Regions from separate parts of the Flavobacterium sp. WC2421 genome, predicted to be linked through region 3. Evidence: riboswitches for the same ligand, from Rfam matches in the RefSeq annotation. Region 3 holds a riboswitch; each other region holds the start of a gene.

What was found. A riboswitch is a leader RNA that binds a small molecule or an ion and turns the genes downstream of it on or off. The one in region 3 is predicted to bind S-adenosylmethionine.
Region 1: another riboswitch for S-adenosylmethionine. It lies ahead of AB3G33_RS02975 (hypothetical protein); the one in region 3 lies ahead of AB3G33_RS11950 (Na+/H+ antiporter NhaC family protein).
Region 2: another riboswitch for S-adenosylmethionine. It lies ahead of thrA (bifunctional aspartate kinase/homoserine dehydrogenase I); the one in region 3 lies ahead of AB3G33_RS11950 (Na+/H+ antiporter NhaC family protein).

Annotation. Positions count from the first base shown of each region.
Region 1 is NZ_CP162004.1:705,572-716,002, forward strand. Features, by position in the region: gene AB3G33_RS02945 (hypothetical protein) at 1-275, opposite strand, end outside; gene AB3G33_RS02950 (restriction endonuclease subunit S) at 285-1,481, opposite strand; gene AB3G33_RS02955 (N-6 DNA methylase) at 1,465-3,033, opposite strand; gene AB3G33_RS02960 (hypothetical protein) at 3,036-4,283, opposite strand; gene AB3G33_RS02965 (N-6 DNA methylase) at 4,273-6,960, opposite strand; gene AB3G33_RS02970 (helix-turn-helix transcriptional regulator) at 7,021-8,019, opposite strand; SAM-I-IV-variant riboswitch at 8,292-8,389, shown strand; gene AB3G33_RS02975 (hypothetical protein) at 8,357-8,764, shown strand; gene AB3G33_RS02980 (hypothetical protein) at 8,773-9,156, shown strand; gene AB3G33_RS02985 (hypothetical protein) at 9,218-9,658, shown strand; tRNA gene AB3G33_RS02990 (tRNA-Leu) at 10,353-10,431, opposite strand, start outside.
Region 2 is NZ_CP162004.1:1,379,402-1,389,832, reverse strand. Features, by position in the region: gene AB3G33_RS05875 (phosphoadenylyl-sulfate reductase) at 1-237, opposite strand, end outside; gene AB3G33_RS05870 (sulfite exporter TauE/SafE family protein) at 443-1,225, shown strand; gene AB3G33_RS05865 (Rrf2 family transcriptional regulator) at 1,318-1,728, opposite strand; gene AB3G33_RS05860 (PLP-dependent aspartate aminotransferase family protein) at 1,902-3,074, opposite strand; gene AB3G33_RS05855 (OsmC family protein) at 3,158-3,592, opposite strand; gene thrA (bifunctional aspartate kinase/homoserine dehydrogenase I) at 3,697-7,083, opposite strand; SAM riboswitch class I at 7,164-7,272, opposite strand; gene AB3G33_RS05845 (hypothetical protein) at 7,448-7,654, opposite strand; gene metK (methionine adenosyltransferase) at 8,464-9,714, shown strand; gene AB3G33_RS05835 (hypothetical protein) at 9,837-10,431, shown strand, end outside.
Region 3 is NZ_CP162004.1:2,792,378-2,802,808, reverse strand. Features, by position in the region: gene AB3G33_RS11985 (LTA synthase family protein) at 1-630, shown strand, start outside; gene AB3G33_RS11980 (zinc dependent phospholipase C family protein) at 685-1,689, opposite strand; gene AB3G33_RS11975 (YoaK family protein) at 1,787-2,524, shown strand; gene AB3G33_RS11970 (YeiH family protein) at 2,521-3,498, opposite strand; gene AB3G33_RS11965 (LysR family transcriptional regulator) at 3,571-4,470, opposite strand; gene AB3G33_RS11960 (hypothetical protein) at 4,491-6,518, opposite strand; gene fabG (3-oxoacyl-[acyl-carrier-protein] reductase) at 6,598-7,344, opposite strand; gene AB3G33_RS11950 (Na+/H+ antiporter NhaC family protein) at 7,530-8,852, opposite strand; SAM-I-IV-variant riboswitch at 8,912-9,008, opposite strand; gene AB3G33_RS11945 (hypothetical protein) at 9,131-9,553, opposite strand; gene sucD (succinate--CoA ligase subunit alpha) at 9,642-10,431, opposite strand, start outside.

The DNA.
Region 1 (10,431 bases), 1.7 Mb from region 3:
TCAATTTCATTAGTTTTATTTTTTTCTATTTTTTCAATAGTTTTTGAATTGGAAACCTGCTTAACAATATGCATAATACTAGAAAGTATTATAAAACAAAACAAAATCCAACCAAGTGAATTAGAATGTATTTTATGCCAAAATATTTCACGATTCAAACTAAACAATATACCAACAATAGCAAAAATTAAAGTATTTAATCCATTCCAATAGGGCAATCCATGTTCATATATATGGTTCGAAAAAATTCCGAATTTTGTGTTCTCTATTCCCATTTAAGTTCTCTAGTAATTAGTTTCTATTCCACTCTCAACCCTTGTCATTTTTGCCAACAATAACTCCTTCAATTCCTCTAACTTTAGATTTTCTAAAACTTTTATAATTAGTTTACTATCTATTAATTCTACAGTTGAATTAAATTTCGCAAACACCTCATTGTCAGGAATTAACACTGGAATTGATTGAATATTGTACAAAGGCAACTTTCCTTGAACTCCACCTACTGTACTTTCTTCAATCACTCTTTTACCAATTTCTGAATTTAAATAATGATAGAGAAACTTTGCATTTACAAACTCTATATTATTTATTTTCATACAGTTTTCAGTAAGATTTGCATTATTTAAGCTTTCGTTAATAATATTAACCACACCTATTGTACCAACAATAGAAATAATTACATCATTTGTATTAGCAGTGTATCTTGAAATTTGAGCTTGAATTTCATGTGACACATACTGAAATTTTGAATTTAATACTAAAAACTTAGTTTTTTTCATGTCTGCAACCTTGATATAAGGTCTACCAATTTTGAAGTCATTCAATTCATCACCTTTCGGTAGGCGCTTTCCTCCTTTAATACTTGAAAATCCACCTAAATTTAAAAACCTCCATCCTTCAGGTAAATTTTCAAAATCTATTTCATCCACAAACCATTGCTTGTAAATAGCCTGAGCGGTATCTTCGAGTTTAGTAATGAGTTGGTTGTTTAAGGCAATACGGTTTTGAATAATGTTGTATTCTCGAACGATTTCTTGTTGTTTTTCAGGAGAAGGAATAGGTAAATAACAATCGTTTAAAGCATCCCAATCAAATCCACCTCTAATCGCACTATCGCATTTAAAATCGGCATATCTGTCAAATTCGGATCTTCTAAACCACATCATCAAATATTTTGGATTGAGTTCATTCTCGTCATTAACTTCAAAAACGGTGTACGCAGGAGAAACCAAGACTGGCTCTTCATCAATTTTCAAAACAACTGGAAATTTATGAACTCGAATAACAGACATAAAATCGCAAGAAAATTGATGTTTATTCACAACTTTATAGACACTCATATCAGTTCCTATAATATTAGACGTTGAAACTCTAAATTCTTTGGTCATACTAAGACCAACTAATTTTGAAACTTTTAAATCTCTATTTCTATTTTCTACTTTATGAATATAGTCTCCTAATCTTTTATAACTTGATTTCATAACCTAATTCTTTGAAAACGGTTAATAAATCAGTTTTCGATTTTGTTTCGGCCTGCAATAGTTCACCAAACTCTGCCTGTAAAGTTTGCATTTTTTCATCAAAATCAATATTCTCATCACGGTTAACGAATTCAATGTATTTACTTGGCACCAAGGAAAAATCTTTGGAGGTAACCTCTTCTAAAGAAGCGGAATAAGAAAACTCAGGAACATCGTGATATTTTGATAAATCTGTTTGCCAATTGTGGTAGGCTTGAGTGATTTCAAGTATATTCTCTTCAGAAAATTGCGTAAATTTCTTTTCAAAAGGAATTCCTTTTTCTCTTAAATCCAAGAATAAAATTTCGTTTTGGCGGTCTCTATAGTTTCTGGTTTCATCCGGCAATTGAACTGTTCTAGCTTTTTTATTTTTGTTCAAAATCCAAAGCGTTACACTAATGTCAGTGGTATAAAACATAGATCGTGGTAAAATTACAATGGCTTCCACAATATCATTTTCTATCAGTTTTCTACGAATTTTATACTCTTCACCACCGCCAGAAAGTGCACCATTGGCCAAGATAAATCCTGCCACACCGTTTTCGGAAAGTTTAGAAACCATATTCAAAATCCAAGCATAATTAGCATTGCTAGTAGGAGGGACGTCATAGCCTCTCCAGCGAGGATCGTCTACCAATTCATCAGCAGCTCTCCAGTCTTTTTGGTTGAACGGAGGATTAGCCATAATGTAATCGGCTTTCAAATCGGGATGTTGGTCACGACCAAAAGTGTCGGCCGCTACATCACCTAAATTGGCCGCAATCCCACGAATGGCCAAGTTCATTTTGGCCAGTTTGTAGGTTGTAGAAGTGTATTCTTGTCCGTAGATAGAAATCTCTTTTTTGTTACCGTGATGGTTTTCTATAAACTTAATAGATTGCACAAACATACCTCCAGAACCACAAGCGGGATCATAGATAACCCCTTTGTAGGGTTCAATCATTTCGGCAATGAGGTTTACAATACTTTTAGGGGTATAGAATTCACCTTTCCCTTTTCCTTCTGCCAAGGCAAACTTGCTCAGAAAATATTCATATACACGACCCACAATATCGGTCTGTTTGTCCTTGATGGTGTCAATGTTGTTGATCGTGTCTAACAAAGCAGCTAACTTACTCACATCCATATTAAGACGAGAGAAGTAGTTGTCAGGCAAAGCGCCTTTCAGGGCAGGATTGTTTTTCTCGATAGTATGCAAAGCGGTATCGATTTTTAAGGCAATATCATTTTGCTTGGAGTTTTCAATAACAAATGACCAACGGGATTCTTCGGGTAAAAAGAAAATGTTAGACATATTGTAGAATTCCTTCATTTCCAGGTATTTCTCTTTTCCATCAGCGATCAGTTCCTTGCGACGTTCTTCAAACTTGTCACTGGCAAATTTCAGGAATATCAACCCTAACACTACGTGCTTGTATTCAGATGATTCTACTGTTCCTCGCAGTTTATTTGCCGAATCCCAAAGGGTTTCTTCTATGCTTTTTTCTTTCTTTGCTTTAGCTTTTATGGCCATAATTATAATTTGATAATTTCTTTAATGTGTAATTTTGTTCCGTCAGGGCTTGGCTCTGTTCTTACGTTTAGGTTGTCCCCAAGGGAAATATGATTCTGCATAACCATATTTGGTTGGATACTAAGGCTATTTGAACCGTTATTCGGTTGGAAGGTGCCATATCCATTTTCGGCTATTCTAGTGACATGACCTTCATGCCATTCCATTGCATTTTGATTGTTGTTGTTTTCTACCAGGTCTATCCATAAACTTTCGTTTGCCTCCATGCTGCTGTTGTCATTTAGATAGTTTTGATACCATACCAGCAAATCGCAGACAGTAAATGTTAACTGGTAAAGTAGGTATGGCGTTTTTATTTGTGCCCTATAATCTTGATAATCCATGTTTTTTGCTGGATCCACATCCGATGTATGTGAGGCGGCTCCTGTGATGAATAATAAATTTTTGATGTTATCAGCCATTAATTTTGAAAAATGAGTTTTCGAACACCTAACGTTATTGGGTTTACAATGTTTGGTTGGTTCACCTGCTAAAAACAAACTAGAATCTGTTAGATTAAGTTTGCCATCCTTACCAATACAATTCTCATGTAATATATTATACTTAACAGCGTCTCTAAAAACATATTCAACATATTTTCTAAGTTGTGTAAAATAGAGTGAAGGTTCTAAATCACTTCCATTCGATTGAATTGATTTGATTATGGTTACAAGATGATTTATATCTTCAGCAGGAACATTTATTTTTTTTGCGATGTGAAAAACCTGTCTATGTTGAATCTCAATTTTAGTTTGTTCCAAGTTATCGATTTCTTTTATAATGTCTTGAATTAACTCTTTTTCATGCAATGTTTTAGTATAGTAGTCAAATTCTATTCTACCAAATTTTATATTATTCTGGTATTCCAAAATAGGTTCCATAAATTCCTGATTTGTCAAATTTCTTTGAGCTCCAGTATAAATAAACCAAGGGATTATTCTGTCACCCAATAATTCACTTAAGAATTTTAAAGAATAGAATAAACCAGTATTACTTTGCTTTTCTTCATCAATATCTGATTTTTTGTACCCAGTAGCATCTAATATAACTGCCTGGTATTCATAACTGGAATCATTTTTTAATAATTCCATTCCTTGCACATGATATTTTTCACTAACCAATTCAATATTGGCCATTTTAGCCATTTTCTTGATTTGCTCCAATGGCTGACCATTATGTTGATCATCTATCAATAAGACTTTATAGCTCATAAGATAATTTGTATTTAAATTCAACACCTACTTCAAAAGTATAACCATTAGCTTCATCAATGGCATAATTATTTTGAAATACTTTACCATTATTGCGCTCGGTAAGAACTTTAACGATATGACCTCCTTTGCCAGAATTAGACGTAGATCCTGCTTTCCCTCCATCAGCAAAATAATCCATAGCATTAATTTTTGAAGGTTTCCCATTATTTAAAACAGCAATTGTAACCATCTCTTCTTTAGAATCTAATGACAACGCCATTTTAATCTTGTTGACTTGATTTGAACCCTTAAAACCACCATGTTTAATTGCGTTATCGAAAATATTTGTAAAAACTCTTTGCAAATCTTTTTTGTAAACTGATATAATAAGTTCCTTTATATCAAAATCAATCTTAATTTTATCAATATCAGTACAATCAATTTCAAATAAATTACCATTGCTCTTCAACTGATTATCACAGAATTCTTTGATGAATACTAGAACATCAATATTTTCTTTTATAGAAGCATTTTCTGAAGTGTCATATAAATCGGAAAGAATAACTGCTAATTTTTGCACACTAGTATAAATATCTTTGATAGACGAATGAACGGTGTCATTACTGTCCTGATCTACAATATTATTAAACAGCTCCGGATTTGCATCCGCAAACATTTCTAAAGTAACTATTTGCCCTTTGAGATTTAATAATTCTCCATTACGAATATCATGTAATTTCCATTGAAAATCATTCATACGTTCTTTTAACAAAGTATCAATCGTCGCTTGAAGCTGAAAGGTTTCAATTTTGCCTTTATCAGATTGAATTCTGGCTCCTTCAGTTAATGCCCTTTGGAGGATTAATGAACCTTGTGTATCAAAACGTGGAATAACGACTTTGATTCGCATAAAATCCTGCTTTCTTAAATTTGGCATTACCGTCCCTAAAGAAAAAGAATCAACTTGCTTGGTTACATAATCGCTGCTTAGTTGCTGTATTAAGTATGATAAATCAACAATGTCATTATTGATAGTAAATGCATCAATATCTGGAGATATAAAGACAGGATAGTCTAAACTAGCATCAATAAAGCTAGGTTTTAGTTTATTAAAGCGTTTAGAAATCAACAGAGCAGGAGCGGTTAATTTATTAAAAACTCTACTAACGATATCCTCTGCCAAGGAGTCGATTGCAATAGTATAAAGAAATGAATCGTTTAATAAATCTGAAATTTTAACTAATTTTCCAGATTCATTGTCAGTTCTAACTCTGGGAACTGACGTTAATACATTTGATAATTCAACTAATGTAGATCCTTCAGGAACTTCAAAATCGTCAATTGTTGTTAAATATCTCGGTAAATTGAAATTGAAATCGTTTTCCGCGATCTCAGAATAAGGTACAATTCTTGAAAATTCATTCTCTTCTTTACCATTCTCCCATACATCTGCTATATGGTTGATGTTTTCCGGCATCAGTTTATTTATAAACCTTTCAGATAAATATTCTTTACTTGCGTCGATAATAAAAATTGAATCTCTTTTAAAATCCGGTTTATTCTCAAGTATAATTATAGAACTAGGTATTCCTGTACCATATAATAATTTTGCCGGTAATCCAATTATGCCTTTTATGAAGCCGGATTCCAATAGATATTTACGAATATTTCTTTCAGATCCTCCTCTAAAAAGGACGCCGTTTGATACGACGCAGGCAGCTACACCATTTTCCTTCAAAGATTTAACGATATGCAGTAAAAAAGCAAAGTCACCGCTATTTGTGGGAGGTATTCCAGTAGTGGAATTCCATCTATCGAACATATCACTATGGGGGTCTGTAGACCAATTGTGGACATTAAAAGGAGGATTAGAAACAACATAATCAAACTTTTTAAGTTGAGTTTGAATATGGTTGGATTTATCCATGGAAACATCTAAAAAGCTGGGAAAATTTAAAACATCGCGATTCTCCAAATTATAATCAGTAATTCCATGAAAAAGGAAAGTCAATTTTGCCACGAAGATGTTTTCTGGAATTCTTGTTTCTCCATATATAGTCACATCATCACCACCTTCTTTAAAAACTGAAAATAAAAGACTCCCTGTTCCGCAAACAGGATCATAAATGCTTTTGACACTATTATCTTTTTTGAAACCAATTAGTTTTGCTATTAAAATACCAATTTCATTGGGTGTGGCTGTTCCAGCAGAATACTTGACGCTATTTTCAATAAAAGATTGGTTTACGTGCTCAAATGTGTCAACCCAGATGGTATTTCTTGTATTATCGGACGAAGCATGTCTGTTAGAATAATCTTCAATTAAAAGAATAATATTACCCAGAATAATATCTGAATCATGGTCTTTTCCTAAAACGGAGGCGCTATTAAAATCAATGAAATTTATTACACCATCGAAAATAGGGTTCTCCCTAGCAATAGAATTTAATCGCTTATTTATTTCATTACCAATTGAAGTTCTTTCTTCATAACATAATTTTAAAATAGATTGAAAATCACAATCGGCGGGAATCGTTATATTCAAACCTGTATTAGTGTTTTTATTATCACTAATGTGTCTTAAAAACACCAATGTTAAAATATAGTTTTTTAGACTATCGACCTCAATTTTACCCCGGAGTTTATTTAATAAATTCCAAAAATCACTATTCCAACTATTTTTACTCTCAGACATAAACTTTTATTTAACTAATTACTTTGCAAATGTAAATTGCATTAGTGCATTACACGTGCATTAATAATTATTTTTCATTTTATCGATTCTATCTTCTAGTTTTTCAACTAAAAATTGTGGTTTAATTAGTCTGATTTTTTCTCCAAAAGACAAAATCAATGTTTCCAACTCATAGTTTGGTATTAGGTTTAAGTGAATGAAATACTTACCATCTTGTTCTTTAATTTTCTGTGAGCCGTGAATAGGTTTGGTTTTTAAGTAAGGGACCAGAGACTGGTTAGCTTCAATTACGATCTCTTGGACTTCATCATTTGATACAGTAACTCCCACAACATCTTCGAAATATTCATTAAAGTCGATTTCAGTCTCTATATATTCCTGAGAAGTTTCTTGTATACTTTCTATTCTGTCTAAAGCTAAATTTGTTATAGTTTCATAATCATTGGACTTCCCAAATAAAAACCAACGCATATTATATTGCTTTAAATAATAGGGATGTAGGGAAAGGGTAGTAGCAGTATCTGTTTTGAAATTCTTATATTCAATATTTAAAACCTTTTTATAAAGAATTGCATTATAAAGTTCCGGAATGTATTCCAATCCCTTCAAGTATTCATTTTGTTCAAAACTGATAATAATCTCCTTTTGTTGTTTCAAGTTAAATGTAGATTCTAATCTTGTATTTAGCTCATTGATCCAATTGTATTGTGGTAATCCTTTGAAGCGGTCTAATGTTAACAATGCTTCCCTTAATTGATTTGCTTCTGTTTCATTCAAGGGTTGGTTTGAAATCGAAAAAGAAGGGTTTTGATACCTATAGAAAACTCTTCTCCCTTCTTTGTCTTTTGTGAGTTCAACATTCCAACCTTGTTCACTTTCCATGAATCTTAGATCATCATAGAGTTGTCTTTTTTTAATCCCTTCTTCATTTCCGGAATACTCATAAATTGCTTTATTACATTCTTCGATAAGATCTTCAATAGCGTATTTTCTTCCAGTATTACGGAAGCACTTATCTAAAGTTTGGTATCGGATAATAGCATGTTTATTTGTAGACATGTAAGAATTTAGTTCTGAATTTTATATAACACAATAATACAACAAAGCATAGGAATTAGAATGAGGAAAGCCGTAAAGGATTGCCTTATTTTAGATTAATTCCATGCTCTTTAATTTGTTTTGATTGCATTTGAGTAAAGAAACGATATTTTGTAGGAATTTACTATACCCAGTTTTAGTGATATTCTAAATGATTGTTAAGATAAGGATTCGCTTAATTTATATGTTTTATGGGGTTTTAAGGTCTGGATTTATTTTTAATTTATATATTTGAATATCATTACGAACTACACTTAAGTAGTAGCAACCTGCGACCACACGCGAAGGTGCTGAAACAATGAGCCTAAACAAAGGAAAAATTATGTTTAAAACACCTCGGTTTATTTCCAAATTCAATACTGCTTTAAAAACAAAAAAGGCTGAAAAAAATCTGTTTAAGATTTATTTAGACCTCGATTTCCAGTTTTATAGTGTCGATTTTGACGAGCTCCACGAAGTCAACTATGTATATGACGAGAAGGAGTTGTACGACCAAAGTATCGCTGGTATTACAACGTTTTTAAAATTTCAAAAACCCAATGGAAGGGATTATGAGTTTTACCCTGATATCTATTATACACAACTAGGTAAAAATCAAAAATATGCTATTATCACGTATTCTTTTACAGGAGCTTATTCTACTAAAGCAGTTGCAATGGTTCAGAGACTGCGATTAGATACTATAGAGATATTTAAACATTCCTAAAAAATATAATGAAAACAAAAGCAATAAAAACTTTTACAGCTGTCATTACCCTTGGACTAGAAATAGGCTATAGCAAAGAGCTTTATAAGAAAGGTTTTTTTATTCAGACCCTTCAGGAGTATCAAAGGCATAGAATTGATGAAGCAAGTATTTATTTAAGTGCTTCAATCACCGAATGCATTATTGTTTTAAGTGGTCAGGAAGAAAAACATATAAGATTAGAATTTATAAACTATCCTAAATTTCCTTTGGAAGTTGAGGTGTTTAAAAATGAAATAATAAAACTTGGTTCTCATTTGCTTAAGAAGTTGCAGCAGAATAGATCTGTTATTGTGTTTACAGATGAAACGATTATGTTGGAAATCGATGAAGCAATAGACCCAAGGATTTAAATAAATTTACAATATTAAAGAAGTTACAAACCAATTTTTGTAACCAATAACAAAAAAACATATGAAAATTACAAAAGATTTTTTTTTGACAATTACCTATTTGATAGTTCTATATCTCATTTTGACTTTAAATAATTTAGCATTTCAATGGCTAACTATAAAAGTTATTGCGCCAATTTTTGAATGGTTTTATGTGTTAGATTGGTTTTGGAAAATTCTTATCTTAGTTTTTGGGGGTATTAGTATAATTACGATTTTTTACAGTTTGCTCACTTTGCTTGGAACCATAGTTAATATGTTCTTGGGTAGGGTGTTTCCTTACAATAAAGTAACATTAATAGGCTCGATTATTTTGTGCCTTATAAATATAACTATTTTAGAAATCCTCGCATGGAAACTACCAAAATATGATTTTTGGCTTTTCGGATTATGGCTAATTATTGCATATGTTATTGTTCAGATGAATTGGGTTTTTATTTACCAGCCGAAAAGTAATGACTAAAAAACTAAAAGCTGTATTAATAATCCTTTTTATCAATATTCAATGAGAAAACTGGAAGGAGAAATAGAATTAATTCACATTAGTTTTTAAGATTGTATGTTAAACTGTAATTTTTTTTTACAAAAAAAAATAGAGACATTAAGGACTATATATAAAGTAGAGGGTGGGAAGTTGAAAAGGAAAATGACTTTTAAAACAGCCACCCCCCCTAGGTGAAAAATGTTTTCTTCGATTTGTTTTGAAATTTTATGTTCTTCACTGGTCGAGGGATTTCGCATCCTGTATCAGTGATTTGTAACAGTATAGTAAAACAGCTCTGTTAAGTTATTTTTATTCGCTTTTATATTGCTGAATAGCAATGCCTGTCTAGGTTGTTTGCACAATTACAAACCGTCACTTCTTTTTCAAAGTAACATTATAACTGAATACTTACTTTGTATAATTGAAAAATGTCATATAAGTTGAAAGAGATGAAAACTATCTTAACAGGAAAAGGACATGAATAGGTGTTTGTATCTATACTTTCAATTTATTCTAAAATTTAAAAACACAGCAACTATAATATATAAGAAATATAAACATTGAAAAATGAGTTTATTTTGCGTGTTTTCTCTTTTGTTGGGCAATAGTCGGGCAAATAAAATAAAAAAAAGCCTGTAATACCTGATAAACAAGTGATTACAGACTTTTTAAGTACCCGGAGCCGGAGTCGAACCGGCACGGTTTCCCACAGGTGTTTGAGACCAGCGCGTCTACCAATTCCGCCATCCGGG
Region 2 (10,431 bases), 1.4 Mb from region 3:
TAATGTTTTATGAAAAACATCGTAAGTTTCTTGAAACAAACGCCCAGTATCTAAAGTAAAGATATTAATAGCTACATCGCTATTTGCAATTAAAGCGGTTATAACTTGGTCTTCTTGCCCAAAAGAAGTTGAAAAAACCACCTTATCTTTATATTCATTAGCCAAAAAGCTAAAAGTTTCCTCAATCGAGAAGTCTTTTGTTTTTTCTATTAGCGTATGTACTATTGATGCACTCATTTCACTTTTTTTAATTAAAAAATCTATTACCCTATCGGTTTAGTAGATTACTATGCAAAAGTAGTACTTATTTCTAAATAACAAAATATTTTTTTCGTTTTTTGTGCTTAATTTTAATTTGGTACAAATATTTTTCTCATTAGTCTATCTTGCCTATAGGATAATTATAAAATAGTTGTTATTTTTGTCCAAAATATTTTTTTTTATGGATTTTCAAATAGGATTAGTAGTTGCAGGTTTAACCGTCGGTTTCATTGTTGGACTGACAGGTGTAGGAGGCGGTTCTTTGATGACGCCCATTTTATTATGGTTTGGTATCCCTCCAACAACAGCTGTAGGGACTGATTTATTATATGCTGCTTTTACTAAAATGGGTGGAGTTTATGTTCACCATAAGAAAAAAAATATCAATTGGACAATTACAGGTTGGCTTTCTCTAGGTAGTGTTCCCGCGGCATTACTAACTCTATGGATACTACATAGCATAAAAACAGACATTACAGCACTAAATGCAGTAATCAAATACAGCTTAGGTTGGGCATTACTATTAACCTCTGTAGCCGTTTTGTTTAAAAAGAAACTTTTAGTTTTTTCTCAAAAACATTCTGGTGACAAGTTTCACAGTGAAAGTAAAACTCAAAATGCACTAACCGTTGCCATTGGTGTATTGCTAGGGGCAACAGTAACGCTGACTTCAATAGGTGCTGGAGCACTAGGGACAGTCACTTTATTTTTTCTATACCCAATTTTAGCAACACCTAAATTGGTTGGTACCGAGATTGCGCACGCAGTCCCTTTAACGCTTGTAGCAGGTTTAGGACATGCAACAATGGGTAATTTAGATCTTGGATTATTAGGTCAATTGTTAATAGGTTCTCTTCCTGGAATTTATATAGGAAGTATGCTGAGTGGGAAAGTACCCGATTTATTCCTTAGAAATGCTATAGCAATAATGTTATTCTTCGTTGGATACAAACTAGTTTTTTAGATTAAGCGAGAGTTTAATAAAATAAAAGAGTAAAAAAAGACCATTTCATTGCTTGAACACAATTAAATGGTCTTTTTTTGATTGTATATTACTTAAAAAGCAATGTCAGCCAAGGAATTGTTTTCGAGTATCTTCAGTGTATTATCCCTCACTTCTGTCATTAATTTACGCACTGCACAAGCAGCTTCATCAGTACAGTCATCACATTTTTCATAAAAATTATGACTAGCACAAGGCAATAAAGCGATTGGCCCTTCGAGAATACGGTACACTTTAGCCATATTGATCTCTTTCGGATCTTTGATTAAATAATAACCGCCCCCTTTTCCTTTTTTGGCACCCAAAAAACCTGAATGACGCAAAAGCAACAAAATACTTTCTAAAAATTTTATCGAAATGTTTTCGCTTTTTGCAATATCAGCAATAGCAACAGGAGTTTGATCTTCTTGGCGGGCCAAAAAAGTCAAAGCTTTAATTCCGTATTTTGTTTTCTTTGAAAGCATGTTAAAGAGTTTTGATTCTTTAGTGAAGAATAGCGATTTTTGATTTAAATAATCAGTTAACACTTGAATAAAAACAAAAATATGTTATTTTTAATACAAATCACATAAAAAAAACGATTTTTGATTTACAGAAAATCTGAAATCAAAAATCGTTACTCTACATTCAATAATCGTTACGAAAGTGCTTGCTCTAAATCGGCAATAACATCGGCTACGGTTTCTAATCCTACTGAAACACGCACTAATCCATCAGTAATACTTACTGCTAATCTTTCCTCAACAGATAATTTGGTATGCGTTGTTGATGCCGGATGCGTCACGATTGTTCTTGTATCTCCTAAATTTGGCGAAAGCGAACATAGTTTTATTTTATCCAAAAACGCTCGTCCTGCTTCTAGTCCGCCTTTTATTTCAAAAGCCACAATGTTTCCACCCAACTTCATCTGTTTTTGAGCAATTTCATATTGTGGATGCGATTTTAAAAATGGATATTTTACTCTATTTATATTAGGATGCTGTTCTAAAAACTCTGCTACTTTCAATGCGTTTTCGCAATGTCTATCTAAACGAATCGCCAATGTTTCTAAACTTTTTGATAATACCCAAGCATTAAATGGTGATAACGAAGGACCGGTAAGTCGTGAAAATAAATAGATTTTTTGAATCAATTCCGCATCACCAACTGTTACTCCACCTAAAACTCTACCTTGTCCATCCATTAATTTAGTTGCAGAATGCACCACCAAATGCGCTCCCCATTTTATAGATTGCTGAATATATGGAGTTGCAAAACAGTTGTCAATAATCAAAATCAAATTGTGCTTTTTAGCAATAGCCCCTAACAGTTCCAAATCTATAATATCAACTGCGGGATTGGTTGGTGATTCAGCAAAAAGAATCTTTGTATTGGGTTTTATACAACTCTCAATTGTTTCAGGTTTATTGATATCAAAATACGTTGTTTCAATATTCCACTTTGGAAAATAATTTACAAACAAAGAATGTGTTGCTCCAAAAACACTACTAGAAGACACAATATGATCTCCTGATTGCAACAAAGCTGCAAAAGTAGAATAAACCGCTGCCATTCCAGATGCAAAAGCAAATCCAGCTTCAGCACCCTCCATTTTACAAACTTTGTTTATGAATTCGTTAGTATTAGGATTACTGTAACGGCTATAAATATTTCTATCTTTCTCTTCAGCAAAAGAAGCACGCATGTCTTCGGCATCTTCAAATACAAAACTTGATGTTAAGTACAAAGGAACTGAATGTTCTAAATATTGTGTTCTTTCTAATTGGTTACGTATGGCTTGTGTTTCAAAACCGTATTCTTGTTCGCTCATTATCTTTTGTTTAAAGTTTAAAGTTTAAAGTTGCTGGAAACTAGTATTACAACACTCCATCTATAAACGAATAATTTGTATTTTTAAATTTTAGCTAATTCGATATCATTCAATACCACTTTATAGTGAATTGTTGCTGTAGGTTCTAATGTTTTAGAAACGGAACAATATTTATCGAAAGATAATTGTGCTGCCTTGGCTGCTTTATCTTCTTTTATGTTTCCTTCTAAATAAAAAACCAAGTGAATATCTTTAAAAGGTTTTGCTTCTCCTACTTGCACGCGCTCTCCCTCAACCTCAGCTTTGAAAGAAGTAATTTCTTGTCTTTGTTTTTTTAGAATCGAAATCATATCGATGGCGCTACATCCTGCAACTCCCATTAATACTAATTCCATCGGACTTGGTCCTTCATCATCGCCACCAAATTCTGGACGGCTATCTACGTTTACAATATGCCCACGTTCGTTTTTTAATTCGAAATGGAAATTATCATTTACTCTATTTAATGTGATTTTCATAGTTATGCATTTATTTGAACGCGGATGAAACGGATTTGCAAACGCGGATTTTATTATTTTTTTAAATCTGAAATCAAAAATAGTTACTCTACAATCTTAAATCATTACCCTTTATCCGATAGTCTTAATATATCTCCAAAAACTCCTCTGGCAGTAACTGCTGAACCTGCTCCTGCTCCTTGTATCACGATTGGACGATCTCCATAGGATTCGGTGTAAATTTCGAAGAAAGAATCAGAACCTTTCAATCCTCCTAAAGCGGTATCCGAAGGTACGGAAACTAATTTTACTTCCAAAATCCCTTTGTCATGCTGCAAATCTCCTGATAATTCTCCAATGTATCTCAAGACATGATTTGGCTTTTGGTCTGTTTTTATTTTATCGTAAATAGGATCAAATTCTTTCAGTTTAGTCAAGAAATCAGCGGCACTTCCTTCACGTAAATGCTCCGGAATTAAATTCTGAATATCAATTTCTTCAAATTCATTTTGTAAGTCCAATTCTCTTGCCAAAATCAACAATTTCCTTCCTACGTCATTCCCACACAAATCCTCTCTTGGGTCTGGTTCAGTAAAACCATTATCAATTGCCTCTTTCAATATTTCGCTAAAAGGAACATCCTTAGCCGAGAAATTATTGAATAAATAACTTAATGTTCCTGAGAAAACTCCTTTGATTTTAGTTATATTCTCCCCTGAAAGATGCAATAATTTTATCGTGTCAATTAACGGTAAACCTGCACCAACATTGGTTTCATACAAATAATTCTTTTGATTATCAGCCAATACTTTTCTCAGTTCTTTATAAAAACCATAACTCAATGTGTTGGCCACTTTATTAGAAGAGATTAAATCAAAACTATTTTCGGCAAGCGGAATATAGTTCTCTACAAACGTTGCACTAGCTGTATTATCAACGGCAATCAAATTCTCTAGATGGTGCTCATTTGCGTAAGCAATTACATCATCAATCGTATATGAAGCACCGTTAGTTTGAATTTCATTTTTCCAGTTAGCCGAAACTCCATTTTTATTCAAAAGGACATTTCTAGAATTAGCAATAGCAAACACATTTAGCTTAACGTCTTTTCTTTTTTCGATGACTTTGGCCGATTCTAAAATTTGATTTATCAAAGTTCCCCCTACTAATCCATGACCAAAAATGGCAATATTGATTTTCTTGGCCACTCCAAAAATCTCTCCATGAATTACGTTCAATGCTTTGTTTAGTTCTGATTTTTTAACCACTAAACTGACATTCTTACCTGTAACAGTATTGTTGAATAAAATAGGAACAATTTTATTTTTTATCAAAGCCGTATAAGGCTTGTGAAACGTACTTAGATCCTGACCAATAATCGAAATCACCGATACATTATCAGTCACCGTGATTTTATTGACATCCTTAGAATAAAAATCATTTTCGAATTCTTTTTCTAATTCGATCATGGCTTTTGTCGCTTTATCAGCAGCAACCACAAGACCAATTCCTCTTTCAGAAGAACCTTGCGAAATAATACTTACACTAATATCATTATCACCCATCACTCTAAAAATACGCGCATCAACACCCGTTTTTCCTAGTAATCCTCTTCCTTCTAAATTTACCAAAGACACATTTTCTAAAACAGACAATGTTTTAATTCCTGCAGCATTAGAGTTAGAAGTAATTAACGTTCCTTTATTTTCATGATTAAACGTATTCAGAATTCGAAGTGGAATATTTTTTTCTAATAACGGAATAATTGTTTTCGCATGTAAAATGTTAGCGCCAAAATTAGCCATTTCATTCGCTTCGTTATACGACAACGATTCAATCTTCTTTGCGTCTAAAACCAATTCTGGATTAGCAGTATAAATCCCATCAACATGCGTGAAATTTTGTAATTCCTCGGCATTAATATAATTAGCAATTAATGAAGCAGTATAATTACTTCCGTTTCTACCCAAAGTGGTTGTTTCTTGTTTCCCATTAGAACCAATAAAACCAGTAAGTACTAGAACGAAATCTTTATTTTCTTTAAAAACTTGGATAATATTCTTTTTAGAAAGAGCGTCTAATGGTTGTGCATCACCAAAATTAGAGTCGGTTACAATCAACTCTCTTGTATCAGCCAGCTTTGCAGGAATGTTTTTTTGATTCAATAAAAACACAAGTAATTTTGCCGAAAGCACTTCACCTTGCGCTAAAACTTGGTCTTTGATTTTAGGGCTATAATCGCCAATTAAACTTACCCCTTCAAATAGTTTGTCTAGTTTATCAAATTCAGCCGAGAAATCTACTGCGTCAAAACCGTCTTTTTGATAGGTTTTAAAACTTTCTAGTAAAGGCTTATAGTTTCCGTTTTTGGCAGCGATGGTTAAAATATCATCAAGCTCATCTGTTGCTTTGCCACGTGCCGAAACTACAACAGCAATTTTTTCTTCTTGCTTTACTTTACTTTCAATAATATCCAAAACTGTATTGATTCCTTCGCCGTTAGCCAAAGATTTTCCACCAAATTTTACTATTTTCATCTGCTTTTTATTTTTAAAAACAACTTCTAATAAATTGTCTAATTGTTCGTATTCCATCAAGAAGGCATCGTGCCCGTGTTGTGAGTCAATCTCACTATAGAATACATTATTTTTAAATTTTTTAATTTCATTATAGGTTTCTCGATTTTCTTTTGCTGTAAAAAACAAATCCGAATTGATTCCTACAATGTATATATTGGCATCTACTTTTGAAATAATCGATTCTAAAGACTCATGATTCCGAGTAATATCAATCGTTTTCAACAATTGATTCATCATTTTATAAGCAGATAGTTGAAACCTTTTTTCTAGTTTTTCTCCGTGGTAATTCAACCAACTTTCTACTTGAAATGTTTCGAGTTGCACATTGATATCCCTATTAAATTTTTCTTTGAAAGATTCAGGTGTTCGGTAGCACAACATGGCGTGAATACGCGCGTCTTCAATTGGTTTTTTAGAATTATTAAGGATTTGCTCTTGCAAATAACAATTAGCAATCAACCAGTCTGTCGCTTTCCAATCAGTAGCAATAGGAATAAAGTTTTGTGCCAATTTAGGTTCCAAAGCTAAAATTTCCCAAGCAATTCCACCACCCACAGAACCGCCAATGAGAGCAAATAAACTATCAATTTTCAAAAACCGAAGTCCTTCGATGAAAATCCTAGCAATATCTCTGGCGATAAAATCTCTGTAATTCTCTATGGTAGCCGAATTGAATCCGTTACCTGGTACATCAAAAGAGACAATAGTATATTTTCTAGTATCAATTGTTTTATCGACACCCACGATATCATTCCACCAACCTGATTCACCAATAACTTGTGAATTTCCGGTCAAGGCATGGTTTATTAAAATAATGGGAGCTGTATGCAGCGGAGCACCAAAAACTTGATAACTTAAGTTGAGGCTAGCGTATAATGCACCATTATGGGTGGTGAAATTTTGTAAAGTAATATGTGTTGGTTTATTTTCCAATGTCAAATCTTTTATTGATTTTGATTTGTATTTGGAAATATTAGAAAGAAAAAACTAGGGAATTACTAGAGAATTTCTTGTTGTTATCTTTCCACTTTTGGGAGTGGTAGAATGCAGCACCTTCTTCGATTTCTCAAAGGGTTGCTAAGGCTTCATCGGGTCTAATCCCTCGTCCTTTCTTTATAACATTTCAATACGTTAGTGAACTTAATGATGCAAATTAACTACTAATTTTTTAAACAAACAAATTTTAAACATTCTGATTTTTAGCTAAAAATATATTTAACAAAAAAACGCAAGGCATCGCTGAATATAACTATTCAGAAATTACTCGCGTACAAAAGGGATGTTGAACAACTTCCAATTAAATGAAAAGTGTATCATTTTCTTTTGAATACATTAAAAGTTGTAATGAATTGACTGCTTTTTTAGATTTTTTTGAGTCTGGTATTTCCATTCCCAATCTTGGATTCACTAATTCATCAACAACTAGTCCGTTGTCCGTATTTTTTTTGCCTCTTAAATTCCTTAGAAACCCCAATGTTCTTGAAAATTTGTTAGTTGTACTCATGATAATTATATTTAAGTTAGTTTGTTTTCTCTTTATTATTTTAAAAAAATTTAGATACCAGAATAAAAAAAATCCTTTTGGACAAAATACCAAAAGGATTCAAGTTATATAAAACTTATACTTTTGGAATCAACAGACCTTATCGCAAAACATTGCGACAACTATCTGAATCTTTTTATTTGAAAATATTTTCATTTATTTATTTTTATGAATCGTACTATTTGTATAAATTAAAAAAGCCTCCCAATTGTCTTGGGAGGCTTTTGCTATATTATATTATATATAATTTAAAGCAATAACTAGCTCCCGAATTTCTTCGATAGGACTACAAATTGTTTACAAATATTAAAATTCATCTTTGGTATTTTTTACTGAAACAAATATCTTATTTAATTCTGTATCTTCCAAATAATTCACAACTATTTAACGATATTTTCATCTTTAAAATGAAAAACAGAGATACTATTAACAAATAACACTGATAATGTTATGAAATCAATTACTTTTTCGTTTTAAACTGGCACTCCTGCTACTTTTTTAAAAATCACGACCTCAAACCAGTTGTACTATTTAATTTGATTTTTAATTTAAAAAATAGTTAAGTTTAATTTGCAATTCAAAATGGTTTCATACATTTGCACCCAAATACAAGAGGAAAAATTTGAACTGATTGCAACCTCTTCATAATGAAACGAATTCATTATGAATACTGAAAATTTTTCAGTAGAAAAAATGCTAAAGCAGAAACTCTCCTTTAGCTCGATATTTGCAATTATTTTTCCTCGCTTAATTTTAAAATAAAAATTATTATGGCTTATTTATTTACGTCAGAATCTGTGAGCGAAGGACATCCAGACAAAATTGCAGATCAAATTTCAGACGCATTAATTGATAACTTTTTAGCATTTGACGCTGATTCAAAAGTAGCTTGTGAAACTTTAGTGACTACAGGTCAAGTAATTTTAGCAGGTGAGGTAAAATCAAATACCTATTTAGATGTACAAAACATTGCTCGTGAAGTAATCAGAAAGATCGGTTACACCAAAAGCGAATATATGTTTGAAGCCAATTCTTGTGGTATTCTTTCGGCAATTCACGAACAATCAGCAGATATTAATCAAGGTGTTGACCGTTCTAATCCAGAAGAACAAGGAGCGGGTGATCAAGGAATGATGTTTGGTTACGCTACAAACGAAACAGAGAATTATATGCCATTGGCACTTGATTTATCTCATAAATTATTACAAGAATTAGCCCTATTAAGACGTGAAAATACAGCAATCACTTATTTACGTCCTGACGCTAAATCTCAAGTAACACTTGAATATAGTGATGATAACATCCCAACTCGTATTGACGCGATTGTTATATCAACTCAACATGATGATTTTGACGAAGAAGCGATTATGCTTGCTAAAATCAAGAAAGACATTGTGGAAATCTTGATTCCTAGAATCATTGCAAAAAACCCAAAAAGCGCTCATTTATTTAACGATGCGATTCACTACCACATTAACCCAACAGGTAAATTTGTAATAGGTGGACCTCATGGAGATACTGGTTTGACTGGTAGAAAAATCATTGTGGATACTTACGGCGGAAAAGGTGCTCATGGTGGAGGTGCATTCTCAGGTAAAGACCCTAGTAAAGTAGATAGAAGTGCTGCTTATGCAACTCGTCATATCGCTAAAAACTTGGTTGCTGCTGGTGTTGCTAGTGAAATTTTAGTACAAGTATCGTACGCTATTGGTGTTGCTAAACCTATGGGAATCTTTATTGAGACCTACGGAACATCAAAATTGAACTTGACTGACGGTGAAATTGCTAAAAAAGTAGAAGCTATCTTTGATATGCGTCCTTACTTTATTGAACAACGCTTAAAATTAAGAAATCCTATCTACAGTGAAACAGCTGCTTACGGACATATGGGACGTACACCTGAAACGGTAACGAAAACTTTTTCTGCTCCAGGAGGATTAACAAAAACTGTTGAAGTTGAGTTGTTCACATGGGAAAAATTAGACTTTGTTGACCAAGTTAAAACGGCTTTTGGATTGTAATTAATTTAAATTCAGTTATACAAAAAACCCAGCTCTTAAGCTGGGTTTTTCATTTTGCACCAGTTATATTCTTATAAAATAAAAAAAATAGTATAATGCTTTTTTTGTAATTTGCCTGCATTATGAAAAACTTGATTGTATTATTTTTTTTTAGCTCGATCGCTACTGTTTTTGGACAGAACAAAATGCTATTTGCTTCAAAGTTAAATTACATTGCAATCGATGCTGATGAATTTATAGGTTATGACCAATTTGGTTTTCATTACACCATTAAAAATAATGTGTTCACCAAAACTAAAGACGGTGAATCGTTAGACTATAAAAATATTGCTTTAGGCAAAATCACAAAAGTGGACATTCAAAATCCTTTGAAAATTATTTTATTCTACGAAAACTTCAATTCAGTTATCATTTTAGACAATCAATTGAATGAAATTCAAAAAATAAACTTTTCAGAAAACCCAACTCCAATAGTTGCAAATGCAGTAGGAATAGCTTCCCAAAACCAATTGTGGGTGTACAATAGTTTGAATCAGCAAATAGGTTTATATGATTATTTAAAAAACGAATATAAATCTATCTCAACTTCGTTTCCTGAAAGTATAAAATACTACCAATCCAATCTTACAACATTTTATTGGGTCGATAAAAAACACAATTGGTATTCATGTGACCGTTTTGGCAAAATAACTACAAAGATAAAAACCATTGATTTTG
Region 3 (10,431 bases):
AGTAATCACAGACCCTTTACTTATCCAAACAACAAAATTGACATTCCTGGAGATGCTAAATCACGTGATGGAGGTGTAAAATACACTGATTTTGCTATGAAAAATTTCTTTGAAAAAGCAAAAAAACAGCCTTGGTTCGCCAATACGGTTTTTGTAATTCTTGCCGATCATTGTGCTTCAAGTGCTGGAAAAACCGAAATGCCTTTGGACAAATATAGAATTCCAGCTATGATTTATAGCCCAGGATTTATACAGCCACAACAGTATAATAAACTAATGTCACAAATAGACATTATGCCTACCGTTTTTGGTCTTTTGAATTTTAATTATCAATCTAAGTTTTATGGTCAGGATGTTTTAAAACCAGATTATAAACCTAGAGCATTAATTGCTACTTATCAAGATTTAGGATTGATAAAAGATAATGTTTTGACCATTATTTCACCTAAACAAGCCTATAAGCAATACCAATTGACACTATTGCCAAAGCCTGGAGTTGGTGCCGATTTTCAAATTTATTATGATGAGAAACCACTAGATAAAAGCCGAATGGATTTAGTAAATGAAACTATTTCATTCTATCAAACCGCATCAGATATGCTAAAGAAAAAGAAATATCAGAAGAATTAATTTAACAAAAAAGCCTGTGAAAATCACAGGCTTTTTTGTTATTATTAAAATTATTTATTCAGCGTCTTTATCACTTTCTATTCCAAATAAATCTCCTTTTTTGAAAAGTTGATTGTCTTTTTTCAAACACTTAGCATTACGTTTTGTCAGTGAGGAAGCATCTAAATTACTTAAATCTGGTTTTCCTGCATTTACCCAAGCCGTATACCAAAAACTAGCTGTAGCGGTAACTGCTTTCTTCATTTGGCTTTCCACCATACCGTTTAAAGCAGTATTGAATTTCCCTGCATATTCATCGGTATATTTTACTCCGTTGTATTTATTTTTTACAATATTTCCCTCTGTATCTGTAACAAAAATTTGATTTGTTGGTAATGAAGTTCTCAATCCTTTATCTGCAGCTAATAATGCTGGTACTAAGCTATGGGTGTCCTTAATCAAGTCCCAAGTCGCTTTGTTTACATCTTCATAATAATGGGCAGGAGCAACCGTAAATTTATAGTTTTTAACAAATAATTCTGGCAATCTACTTTCCCACAAAGCATGAATTCCTTTTTGATCCGTAAATTGACCGTCGTGGTTATCTGAAGTATGCAACGGCATGTGAGCATCTGCTATATAATGACCTAAATCAGCTGCAATAAATAAGATTTCTGATTTTCTTTTGTCTTTAAAAGCTTGAGTTAACTTTCCCATCATTTCTTGAATGTGCCAAGGCAAAGTTCCGTTTTTAGACAAAAATTTATCATCGTATTTCTTTTTGGCTTCAGCCATAGTTTTTGGAAAACTATCTACCGAACCAAAATTCTCCATGTCAAAATAATGTCTAGGTCCTTCGGCCTTATCTTGTAAAATATATTTCCTTAAATCAGGAACAGTCGATTCTTGCGTAATAAAATCGATGTGGTTATAAAAGAAAACCTGAAGTGACTTTGGTAAAGCCATCACTGCTGCTTTATTAATTCTTTCATGTCCTACAATTCCCCAAGAAACAGTTAAGAAACAAATAACTACTGCAGTTAACGTCACTACCGTAGGCTTAAACTTGATATTTTTCATTACATTTATTTATATGAGTTACAAATGTATTTTATTTTTATACAATTAAAAAAAATATCAGTTTAAGATTACAACAATTAACAAAACAGTATTAATTATGTTTCGGCATCAAGGAAAAAACAGAACATTTATTCACAATTTGCGTTTGGCTACTTTACTTTCATTTGTTGCTGGAATAGTAAATATAACTGGAGTTTTGGCAGTAAAGACACTGACTACTAATGTGACTGGTCATTTTGCTTTTTTTGCCGAAGAAGTGATAAAACACAATTATACTGCTGCAATTACTTTTTTTGTATTTACTATTTTCTTCCTAATGGGGGCTTTTACTTCTAATTTTATGGCAGAATGGGTTTCAATAAAACATCCCCATTTATTACATATCATACCTATTTCAATGGAGATAGCTATTTTAACTTTAGTGGGGTTTTTCGGTATTCAAGCCGATTTATACACTTTAGAAGGAAAAATGATTGCTTTTGCAATGCTTTTTGCTATGGGAATACAAAATTCTTTGGTAACAAAAATATCTCAATCGACGGTAAGAACTACTCATCTTACGGGGCTTTTCACTGATTTAGGTATTGAACTGTCTCAATTGTTTTTTTATAAAAAACAAAATGAAAAAAAGAGATTAAATGCTAGCATTTCTTTGCGATTATCTATCATAACTTTTTTCTTTATTGGTTGTATTTCTGGAGGTTATATCTATACTTTTTTTAAAATAAAAACACTATTAGTTGGTGTCTTTTTTCTTTTCATTGCGCTTATGTATGATTCTATTCGCTTGCGTTTTTTAGCTGTCAAAAGAAAAAAGCTTACTACAAAGCACTAACTTAAATAGATAATAGATACTAAAGCTGCAATAGCAATAAAACCCCAAAGTAAAACCCCTTGCAATAATGGTTTAATACCTACTGTTTTTAAAATTTTCCAATTTAAACCCGCCCCTATTAGAAATAAAGTAACTGTAAGACCCGTTTTGGCAATTGAAACTAAATAAGGCGCTACAAGAGCTGTTTGTGAAACAAATGTGTTACAGAGCATCGCTAAGATAAATAACCCAATAAAATAAGGGATTTTGATTTTACTTTTTTTATTTTTAAATAAGTAAGATGTAATTAATGCCACTGGAATAATCCATAATGCTCTCGCTAATTTTACTGTTGTAGCGATTTGTAAAGCCTCTGCACCATATTTATTAGCTGCTCCAACTACTGAGCTGGTATCATGAATCGCAATGGCACACCACAAACCAAATTCATGTTGTGTTAAATGCAACCAATGTCCAACGGCAGGAAAAAGAAACAAAGCAACTGAATTCAAAATAAAAATGACTCCTAAAGCCACCGAAGTTTGTTTCTCATCAGATTTAATGACAGGAGCAATTGCTGCAATGGCACTTCCGCCACAAATGGCAGTTCCACATGAAATTAAATGGGACGTTTTCTTTTCAATACTAAACCATTTACCAATGAAAAAGCCTAAAGTTAATGTACTAAAAATTGAGGCTATAGTAAATAAAAAACCTTCTTTCCCAGCAGATAAAGCACTGTTTACATTCATGCCAAACCCCAATCCTACAACAGAAACTTGCAGTAAAATAGTAGTTGCTTTATGATTTAAATGTAAAAACGGATGCCCTGCCAAATTAGCTACAACTAAACCTAATAAAAGGGCAATTGGAGGAGAAATAAAACCCGACAGGCAAATTAGTATCAGAAAAATAAAAAACATTTGCTGTTGCCACTTCTTAATTTCAAAAAGAAAAGTAGATTTATTTGAAACTAGATAAGATTGATTTTCCATCGTAAAGTAATTGTATTATTACTTTACAAAGATCTAACGATTAAACAGTAATTGCCAATCGTATTTAATAATCTACCATAACTTCAAGTTATAATAACCTGCGATATTTTTTATAAATAATTCCGAAAGTGCGTCGGTTTTTCCTTGTAAACTGATAATATAGAAAAACCTTTCTATTGTTAAATTTTTTATATCTAGAATTACTAATTCTTGATTTTTCAGCTCTTTTTCTATCGCATGTATCGAAATAAAAGCAACACAATCTGAATTCATTAAATAAGATTTAATACTTTCAGTACTGCCCAATTCCATCTCAATTAGCAATTGAGATAAATTAATATCTAATGGTTTTAAAGCATATTCAATTACTTCTAGTGTTCCAGAACCTTGTTCCCGCATTAAAAAACGCATATTCAAAAGATCATCTTTTGTTATTTCAGTTTTAGAAACTAAAGGATTATTTAAATTACAAACCAAAACCAGTTCATCTTTTAAATAAGGAGTGTATTTAATTAATTTGTTCTTCGATTGTCCCTCTACAATACCAATCTCAATTTCTTTATTTAGTAATGCATTTTCAATTTGCTCTGTGTTTCCATTTCTCAAATTCACTTTAACATCCTTCAATTTTTGATGAAAACGCGCTAACAAAGGCGGAATGATATATTGAGAAATAGTGGTGCTCGCTCCTATTCGCAACAATCCTCGTTGTTGATTGATTAACGAACTCATATCAAAATCAACATCTCTATAAATTTCAAGAATTTTATTAGTATGACTCAACAACGTTTGACCAGCAAGTGTCAGGGAAACTTTATTTCCATTTCTATCAAAAAGTTTAATTTGATATTGTTCTTCTAATTCCTGTATGTGCTTTGAAACAGCAGGTTGAGTGATAAACAACTCTAGTGCAGCTTTAGTAAAACTCAAACGGTTTGCAACAGTATAAAATACTTTGAGTCTAAAATCCATACTCGTTTTTTATTATTAATTTACAATAAACCATTGTATTTCCTAACAAACCATTCGGTAGATAGAAAAATTACAATCAAAACCAACATCCAATACCAATCAATTAAAGGAGAACGCGTCACATTATTTTTTTGAATGGATTTATAACTTTCATCTGCAAGAAGTGACTTTATTAATTGATTCACTTGATCCGAAAAATAGGCTTGTCCCTTTGTGTTCGCAGCTAATTGCTGCAACTTATCTACATCAGGATTGACAAATTGTTTTTCAATATCAAAATCTAATATTTCAAAATGACTGGAATAACTTGTTTTAGAATTCAGTTCAGTTACTCTAAAATTATAGTTGCCTGCTGCCAGTCCGTCTAGATTTACTTTATAGGCATTATTGCTTTTCAATAAATCATAGTTTTTAGTTTGCTTCGTTTTTGTGTTCTCCAATGCAATTGTTAAACGTGCTTTATCGTCAAATTCATAATTCTTATTAAAGTACTGAGCAGTAATTTCAATGGATTCTCCTGAATTATAAAAAGTTTCATGATTAACAACCAATGATTTCTTAGAATTATTAGATGCCAAAAACTGAATTACCTTATCAATAAAAAGATCGTATTTGTCAAATGAGTCGCTATCTACGTGACTTTGTAATCTCCATTTCCAACTATTTTCACCCAATAAGTAGGCCGAGCGTTTTCCTTGATTTTCAGAGAACGCCAATAAAGGAGCGTTTGTTTCAATGTTTCTTATTTTTGAAGAAAGTAATACCGAAACCAGTCCGTTCACAGTAACTTTTCCATAGGCATTTTCCAAGGGAGGGAAATTTTCAAATCCAATATCATCTGTCGCAAAGAGATTGAATTGGGAATTAAAGCTAGCCAAATAATCTTCTTTTTGGCTACTCATTTTAAAATCAAAATTGCTTTGCTGTTGATTTAAAAAAGCAAAATCAGTATGCGTTCCTGTGATAATAAAAGTATTGATTCCAGCTAATTTATTTTCATCAAATACTTTTTTAAATGCAGCTGTTGGCTGGTATAACATTAAAATAGTAAAATCACGTAACGAATTGATTTCTTTAGGATTAACCACCGTTACTTTACGTTGTGAATTAGATTCAATTGCTCTTTTAAATGCTGCAACATCAGGATGATTGATTGCTGTAATTATAGCGATATTGGTCTTTTGATCAATTACTTCTACTGCAAATTTCTTCGTATTGTTATAGGTATTCACCTCTTTTTCTTTTGACGAAAGTGTCGCTTTAAACACTTGAGAACCTATTCTATTGGCAGGCAATAATACAGTAGCAACTGCTGTTTTTTTAGTAGCCGAAAAGGAAATATTTTGTTTACTTAAAATCGTGTTTCCTTGCGAAATGCTGAAATCAGCTATAGTATTTTTATCCCCTGAATATTGAAAAAATACTTCTACAGGAAATTTATTTTTATAAAATGCATATTTATTGACATTCAGCTGCGTGATTTTTAAATCCATCACTTTTGCAGTATCTCCTACAACTAATGGGAAAACTTTATTATTTGCATCAAAACTGTACACATATTCATTACCATTGGTTTGGTTTCCGTCTGTGATAATAACGGTTGGAAAAACTGCATTTTTATTGATGCTTCTTAAATCTTTAGCTATTGCATCTAAATTCGTTTGATATCCTTTAAAATCAAATTTTTCCGATGGTTCAAAATTAGCATCAAATCGATAGGACTGAATATCAAATTTATCTTGTAAATCGGTATTCGAAACTAAAGCTGTATATAATTCTTGCGCTTTATTATTCGCTTTAAGCGCCACAATTGAACTCGAATTATCTACTACAATAGGTAAAGGTGTTTTTACTATCTCTAAGGTATTAGTTTTTATAACTGGATTTATCAGCAACAATAATATCCCGAAAATGGAAGCAAAACGCAATAAAGCCAAAAACAAATTCAGCTTTGATTTGTTTTTGGCTTTATAAAAATATTGAAAAAATGACAAACCGCCTGCAATTACTATTGAAAGTAGAATTAGTAAGATCGTGTTTGTAGTCATTCTTTTTATTTTAAATGATGAATTTTAAATGGAAAGATTTCAATAATTTAAAATTCATCATTTAAAATTTATAATTTCTTTACGTAAGCATTCCTCCACATACATTCAATACTTGCCCAGAGATATAAGAACTCATATCTGAAGCTAAGAATAGACATGCATTAGCAACATCTTCAGTAGTACCACCACGTTTTAACGGAATTCCATCTCTCCATCCTTGAACCACATCGTCGTTCAATTTTGCAGTCATTTCAGTTTCAATAAATCCAGGTGCAATCGCATTACAACGAATGTTACGAGAACCTAATTCTAATGCTACTGATTTAGTAAAACCAATAACTCCAGCCTTAGAAGCCGCATAATTCGTTTGTCCAGCATTTCCTTTTACCCCTACTACACTACTCATATTGATGATAGAACCTGCACGTTTTTTCAAGAATGTTTTTTGAACTGCCTTAGTCATATTGAAAACCGACTTCAAATTCACATCAATTACTTTGTCAAAATCCTCTTCAGACATACGCATTAGCAAATTATCCTTTGTAATTCCAGCGTTATTGATTAAAATATCAACAGTACCAAATTCAGCAATTACAGCTTCAACCATAGTTTGCGCTTCATTAAAATCAGCGGCATTTGATTGGTATCCTTTCGCTTTTATTCCCAAAGCATTCAATTCATTTTCTAATGCTAAAGCCGATTCTACAGATGAACTGTAAGTAAACGCAACATTTGCACCGTGTTTTGCAAAAACCTCTGCAATTCCTTTTCCAATTCCACGACTTGCGCCTGTTATAATGGCCACTTTTCCTTCTAGTAATTTCATATTCGAAAATTAGTTTAATTTTTATTTGAAGCTATTCCCGCTATTCGCTTCAATCTTTTATGTTTTAAAGAAAAACATAAAAGGATTTCCACTACTATCAGGGCTATCTTAGAGTCGTCAAATATAGAATAATTCCTTTTTTAAAAAAAATTTCAAATTCAATAACATTATAAATCGAGCCGATTTTAAATATCTAAAAATCGTTTTACTAATTTATCCCAAAATGAACTATAAATCGCTACCAAAGTAAAAATAAATAAAAATAGATGATACCATGCATTCCCAAGCAAATCCATAAAATCAAGTTTCCCATTAGCAAAACTTAAAATCAAAAGTACTTGCGCACCATAAGGCAAAATTCCTTGAATAACACAGGAAAAAATATCAAGAATGGCGGCTGTTTTTTTGGAACTTAAATTGTATTCGTCGTTAATTTCCTTGGCAATTCCTCCAGTAATAACAATAGAAACGGTATTATTAGCAATAGCTACATTAGTAAAACCCACCAAAGCACCTATCCCCGCTTGGGCTGATTTTTTACTCTTAATGCGTTTTTTTATTTGGTACAATAAAAAATCAATACCTCCAGCCTTATCCACCATAGCGGCTAAACCTCCAGTCAGCATCGATAGCAAAAAGATTTCGGTCATACTGGTGAATCCTTCATAAATTTTTCGCGCAAATTCCATTAACGTAAAATGATTTCCAAAATACCCAATTAATCCAGCCAATATAGTTCCAATAATCAAGGTAGAAAATACATCAACACCAATCAATGCAAGTACAATTACTAAAATATAAGGCACAATTGCAAACCATTCAAAACTTGTTTTAGGAATAGCTACTGCAGTAATATCAGAATTCAATCCCAAATAAAAGAATACTGCGATTGTAATAATAGCAGCTGGAAAAGCAATGAATAAATTGATTTTAAATTTATCTTTCAATTCACAACCTAAGGATTGTGTCGCAGCAATTGTAGTATCCGAAATCATAGATAGATTATCTCCAAGCATCGAACCACCTAGCAAAGCACCTGCAATCAAAGGCAATGAAGCGCCACTAGAATTAGCCAAATCAACCGCAATTGGCCCAATTGCCACAATTGCACCTACAGAAGTTCCTGTAGCAGTTGATAAAAAAGCGGCTATCAAAAAGATCCCCAACGGAAAGTAAGCCACATCTACAGTATTAATTCCAAGACTTACCACGGCATCAACACCTCCCATTGCTTTACTAACCACTGCAAAAGCACCTGCTAATAGATAAATCAAACACATGGTCATAATTTTACTCTCTCCGCAACCTGCAATCAAGGTGGTTACTTTTTCATCAGCTGTACCTTTGAACAGTAAAAAAGCAGCAATAATTCCAATTAAAACCGCTATTGGAGCAGGTAAAGCATAAAAGTCATCAAGCCAAATTCCGGCTCCTAAAAAAGTAAAAATAAAAATCAATAAAGGAATTAAAGCATAAACACTTCCCTTTTTTTTCAATAAATGAGTCATAAATCAGTTTTAAAAATGATAGTATTATGACGAAAACTAAAGCAAAAAAAATGGGAATGTAAAACAACATTTTTTCCAAAGGATTTGGCTTATCGTTTTAGCACCTTGCTCGTTGTTGCAGGTTGCTATCTCATTATGAGATTCGTGATAACGGCTGCAAAAGTAATTATTATTTTATATAAAAAGCAATAGTAAAGTAGATTTTATAATTTAAAACCAAAAAAAAAGCCTTACCGAAGTAAAGCTTTTTATAAATAAATTATAATTTTTGAAACTGACTAGAAAGCCACATTCCATTTTGGTAATCTTCCATTTTCATCTAAGAAGTTTTGTAACACTTGTCCTTCTACGAATGTTGGAATCCCCTTAGAATTCTCGTTGAAAGTTTCGTACCAAACCACTTCTAAAGTGCTAATATCTTCTTTTACCATTTGTGTTGGCCAAGAATATTTTCTTCCTGTTTTTGCAAACTGGTGTCCTTCAACAATCTTTTCTTTCAAACCACCATTTTTGATTTTCAAAGACCCATCGTTTTGAACAGTTCCTGTAGAACCCACCATGATTAACTCTTTTTCATCTGCAACTGCATAAACTAAAAATACACCACTTCCTTCAGAAGCGTTGCATACTTGCTCTAAGCTATCATCTGCTGTAAAAGTGAAGCTATCGCTTACCTTAAACTTTTTTAATTCTTTGTACATCTTTCTTTTGTATTAATATTAAATAAAATGCCTCACAAAAAAAGTGAGGCATTTTTATAATGACTTGAAATCACCACTAATTTTTCAATTATCCGATAACTTCTTTAACTTTTTTACCAATTTCTGCTGGAGAATCTACAACGTGAATTCCACATTCTCTCATGATTTGTTTTTTAGCTTCAGCAGTATCATCTGATCCACCAACAATAGCACCTGCGTGACCCATTGTACGACCCGCTGGAGCAGTAACTCCTGCAATGAAACCAACAACTGGCTTACGGTTACCATCAGCTTTAATCCAATGTGCAGCATCAGCTTCTAATTGACCACCTATCTCACCTATCATAACGATACATTCTGTTTCTGGGTCATTCATCAATAATTCAACTGCCTCTTTAGTAGTAGTTCCAATGATTGGGTCTCCACCAATACCAATTGCAGTAGTGATTCCTAATCCTTGTTTTACAACTTGGTCAGCCGCTTCATATGTTAATGTTCCTGATTTAGAAACAATACCTACAGTTCCTTTTTTAAATACAAAACCTGGCATAATACCAACTTTAGCTTCACCTGGAGTAATGATACCAGGACAGTTAGGACCTATTAACCTAGCATTTCTTTCTTTTACGTAAGCATTTGCTTTGATCATATCAGCTACAGGAATTCCTTCTGTAATAGCGATAATTACTTTTATTCCAGCATCAGCAGCTTCCATAATTGCGTCCGCAGCAAAAGCAGGTGGTACAAAAATGATTGTTGTGTCAGCACCAGCTTGTTCAACTGCGTCTTTTACAGTATTGAAAACAGGTCTGTCTAGATGAGTTGATCCTCCTTTACCTGGAGTAACACCACCAACTACGTTTGTACCGTACTCAATC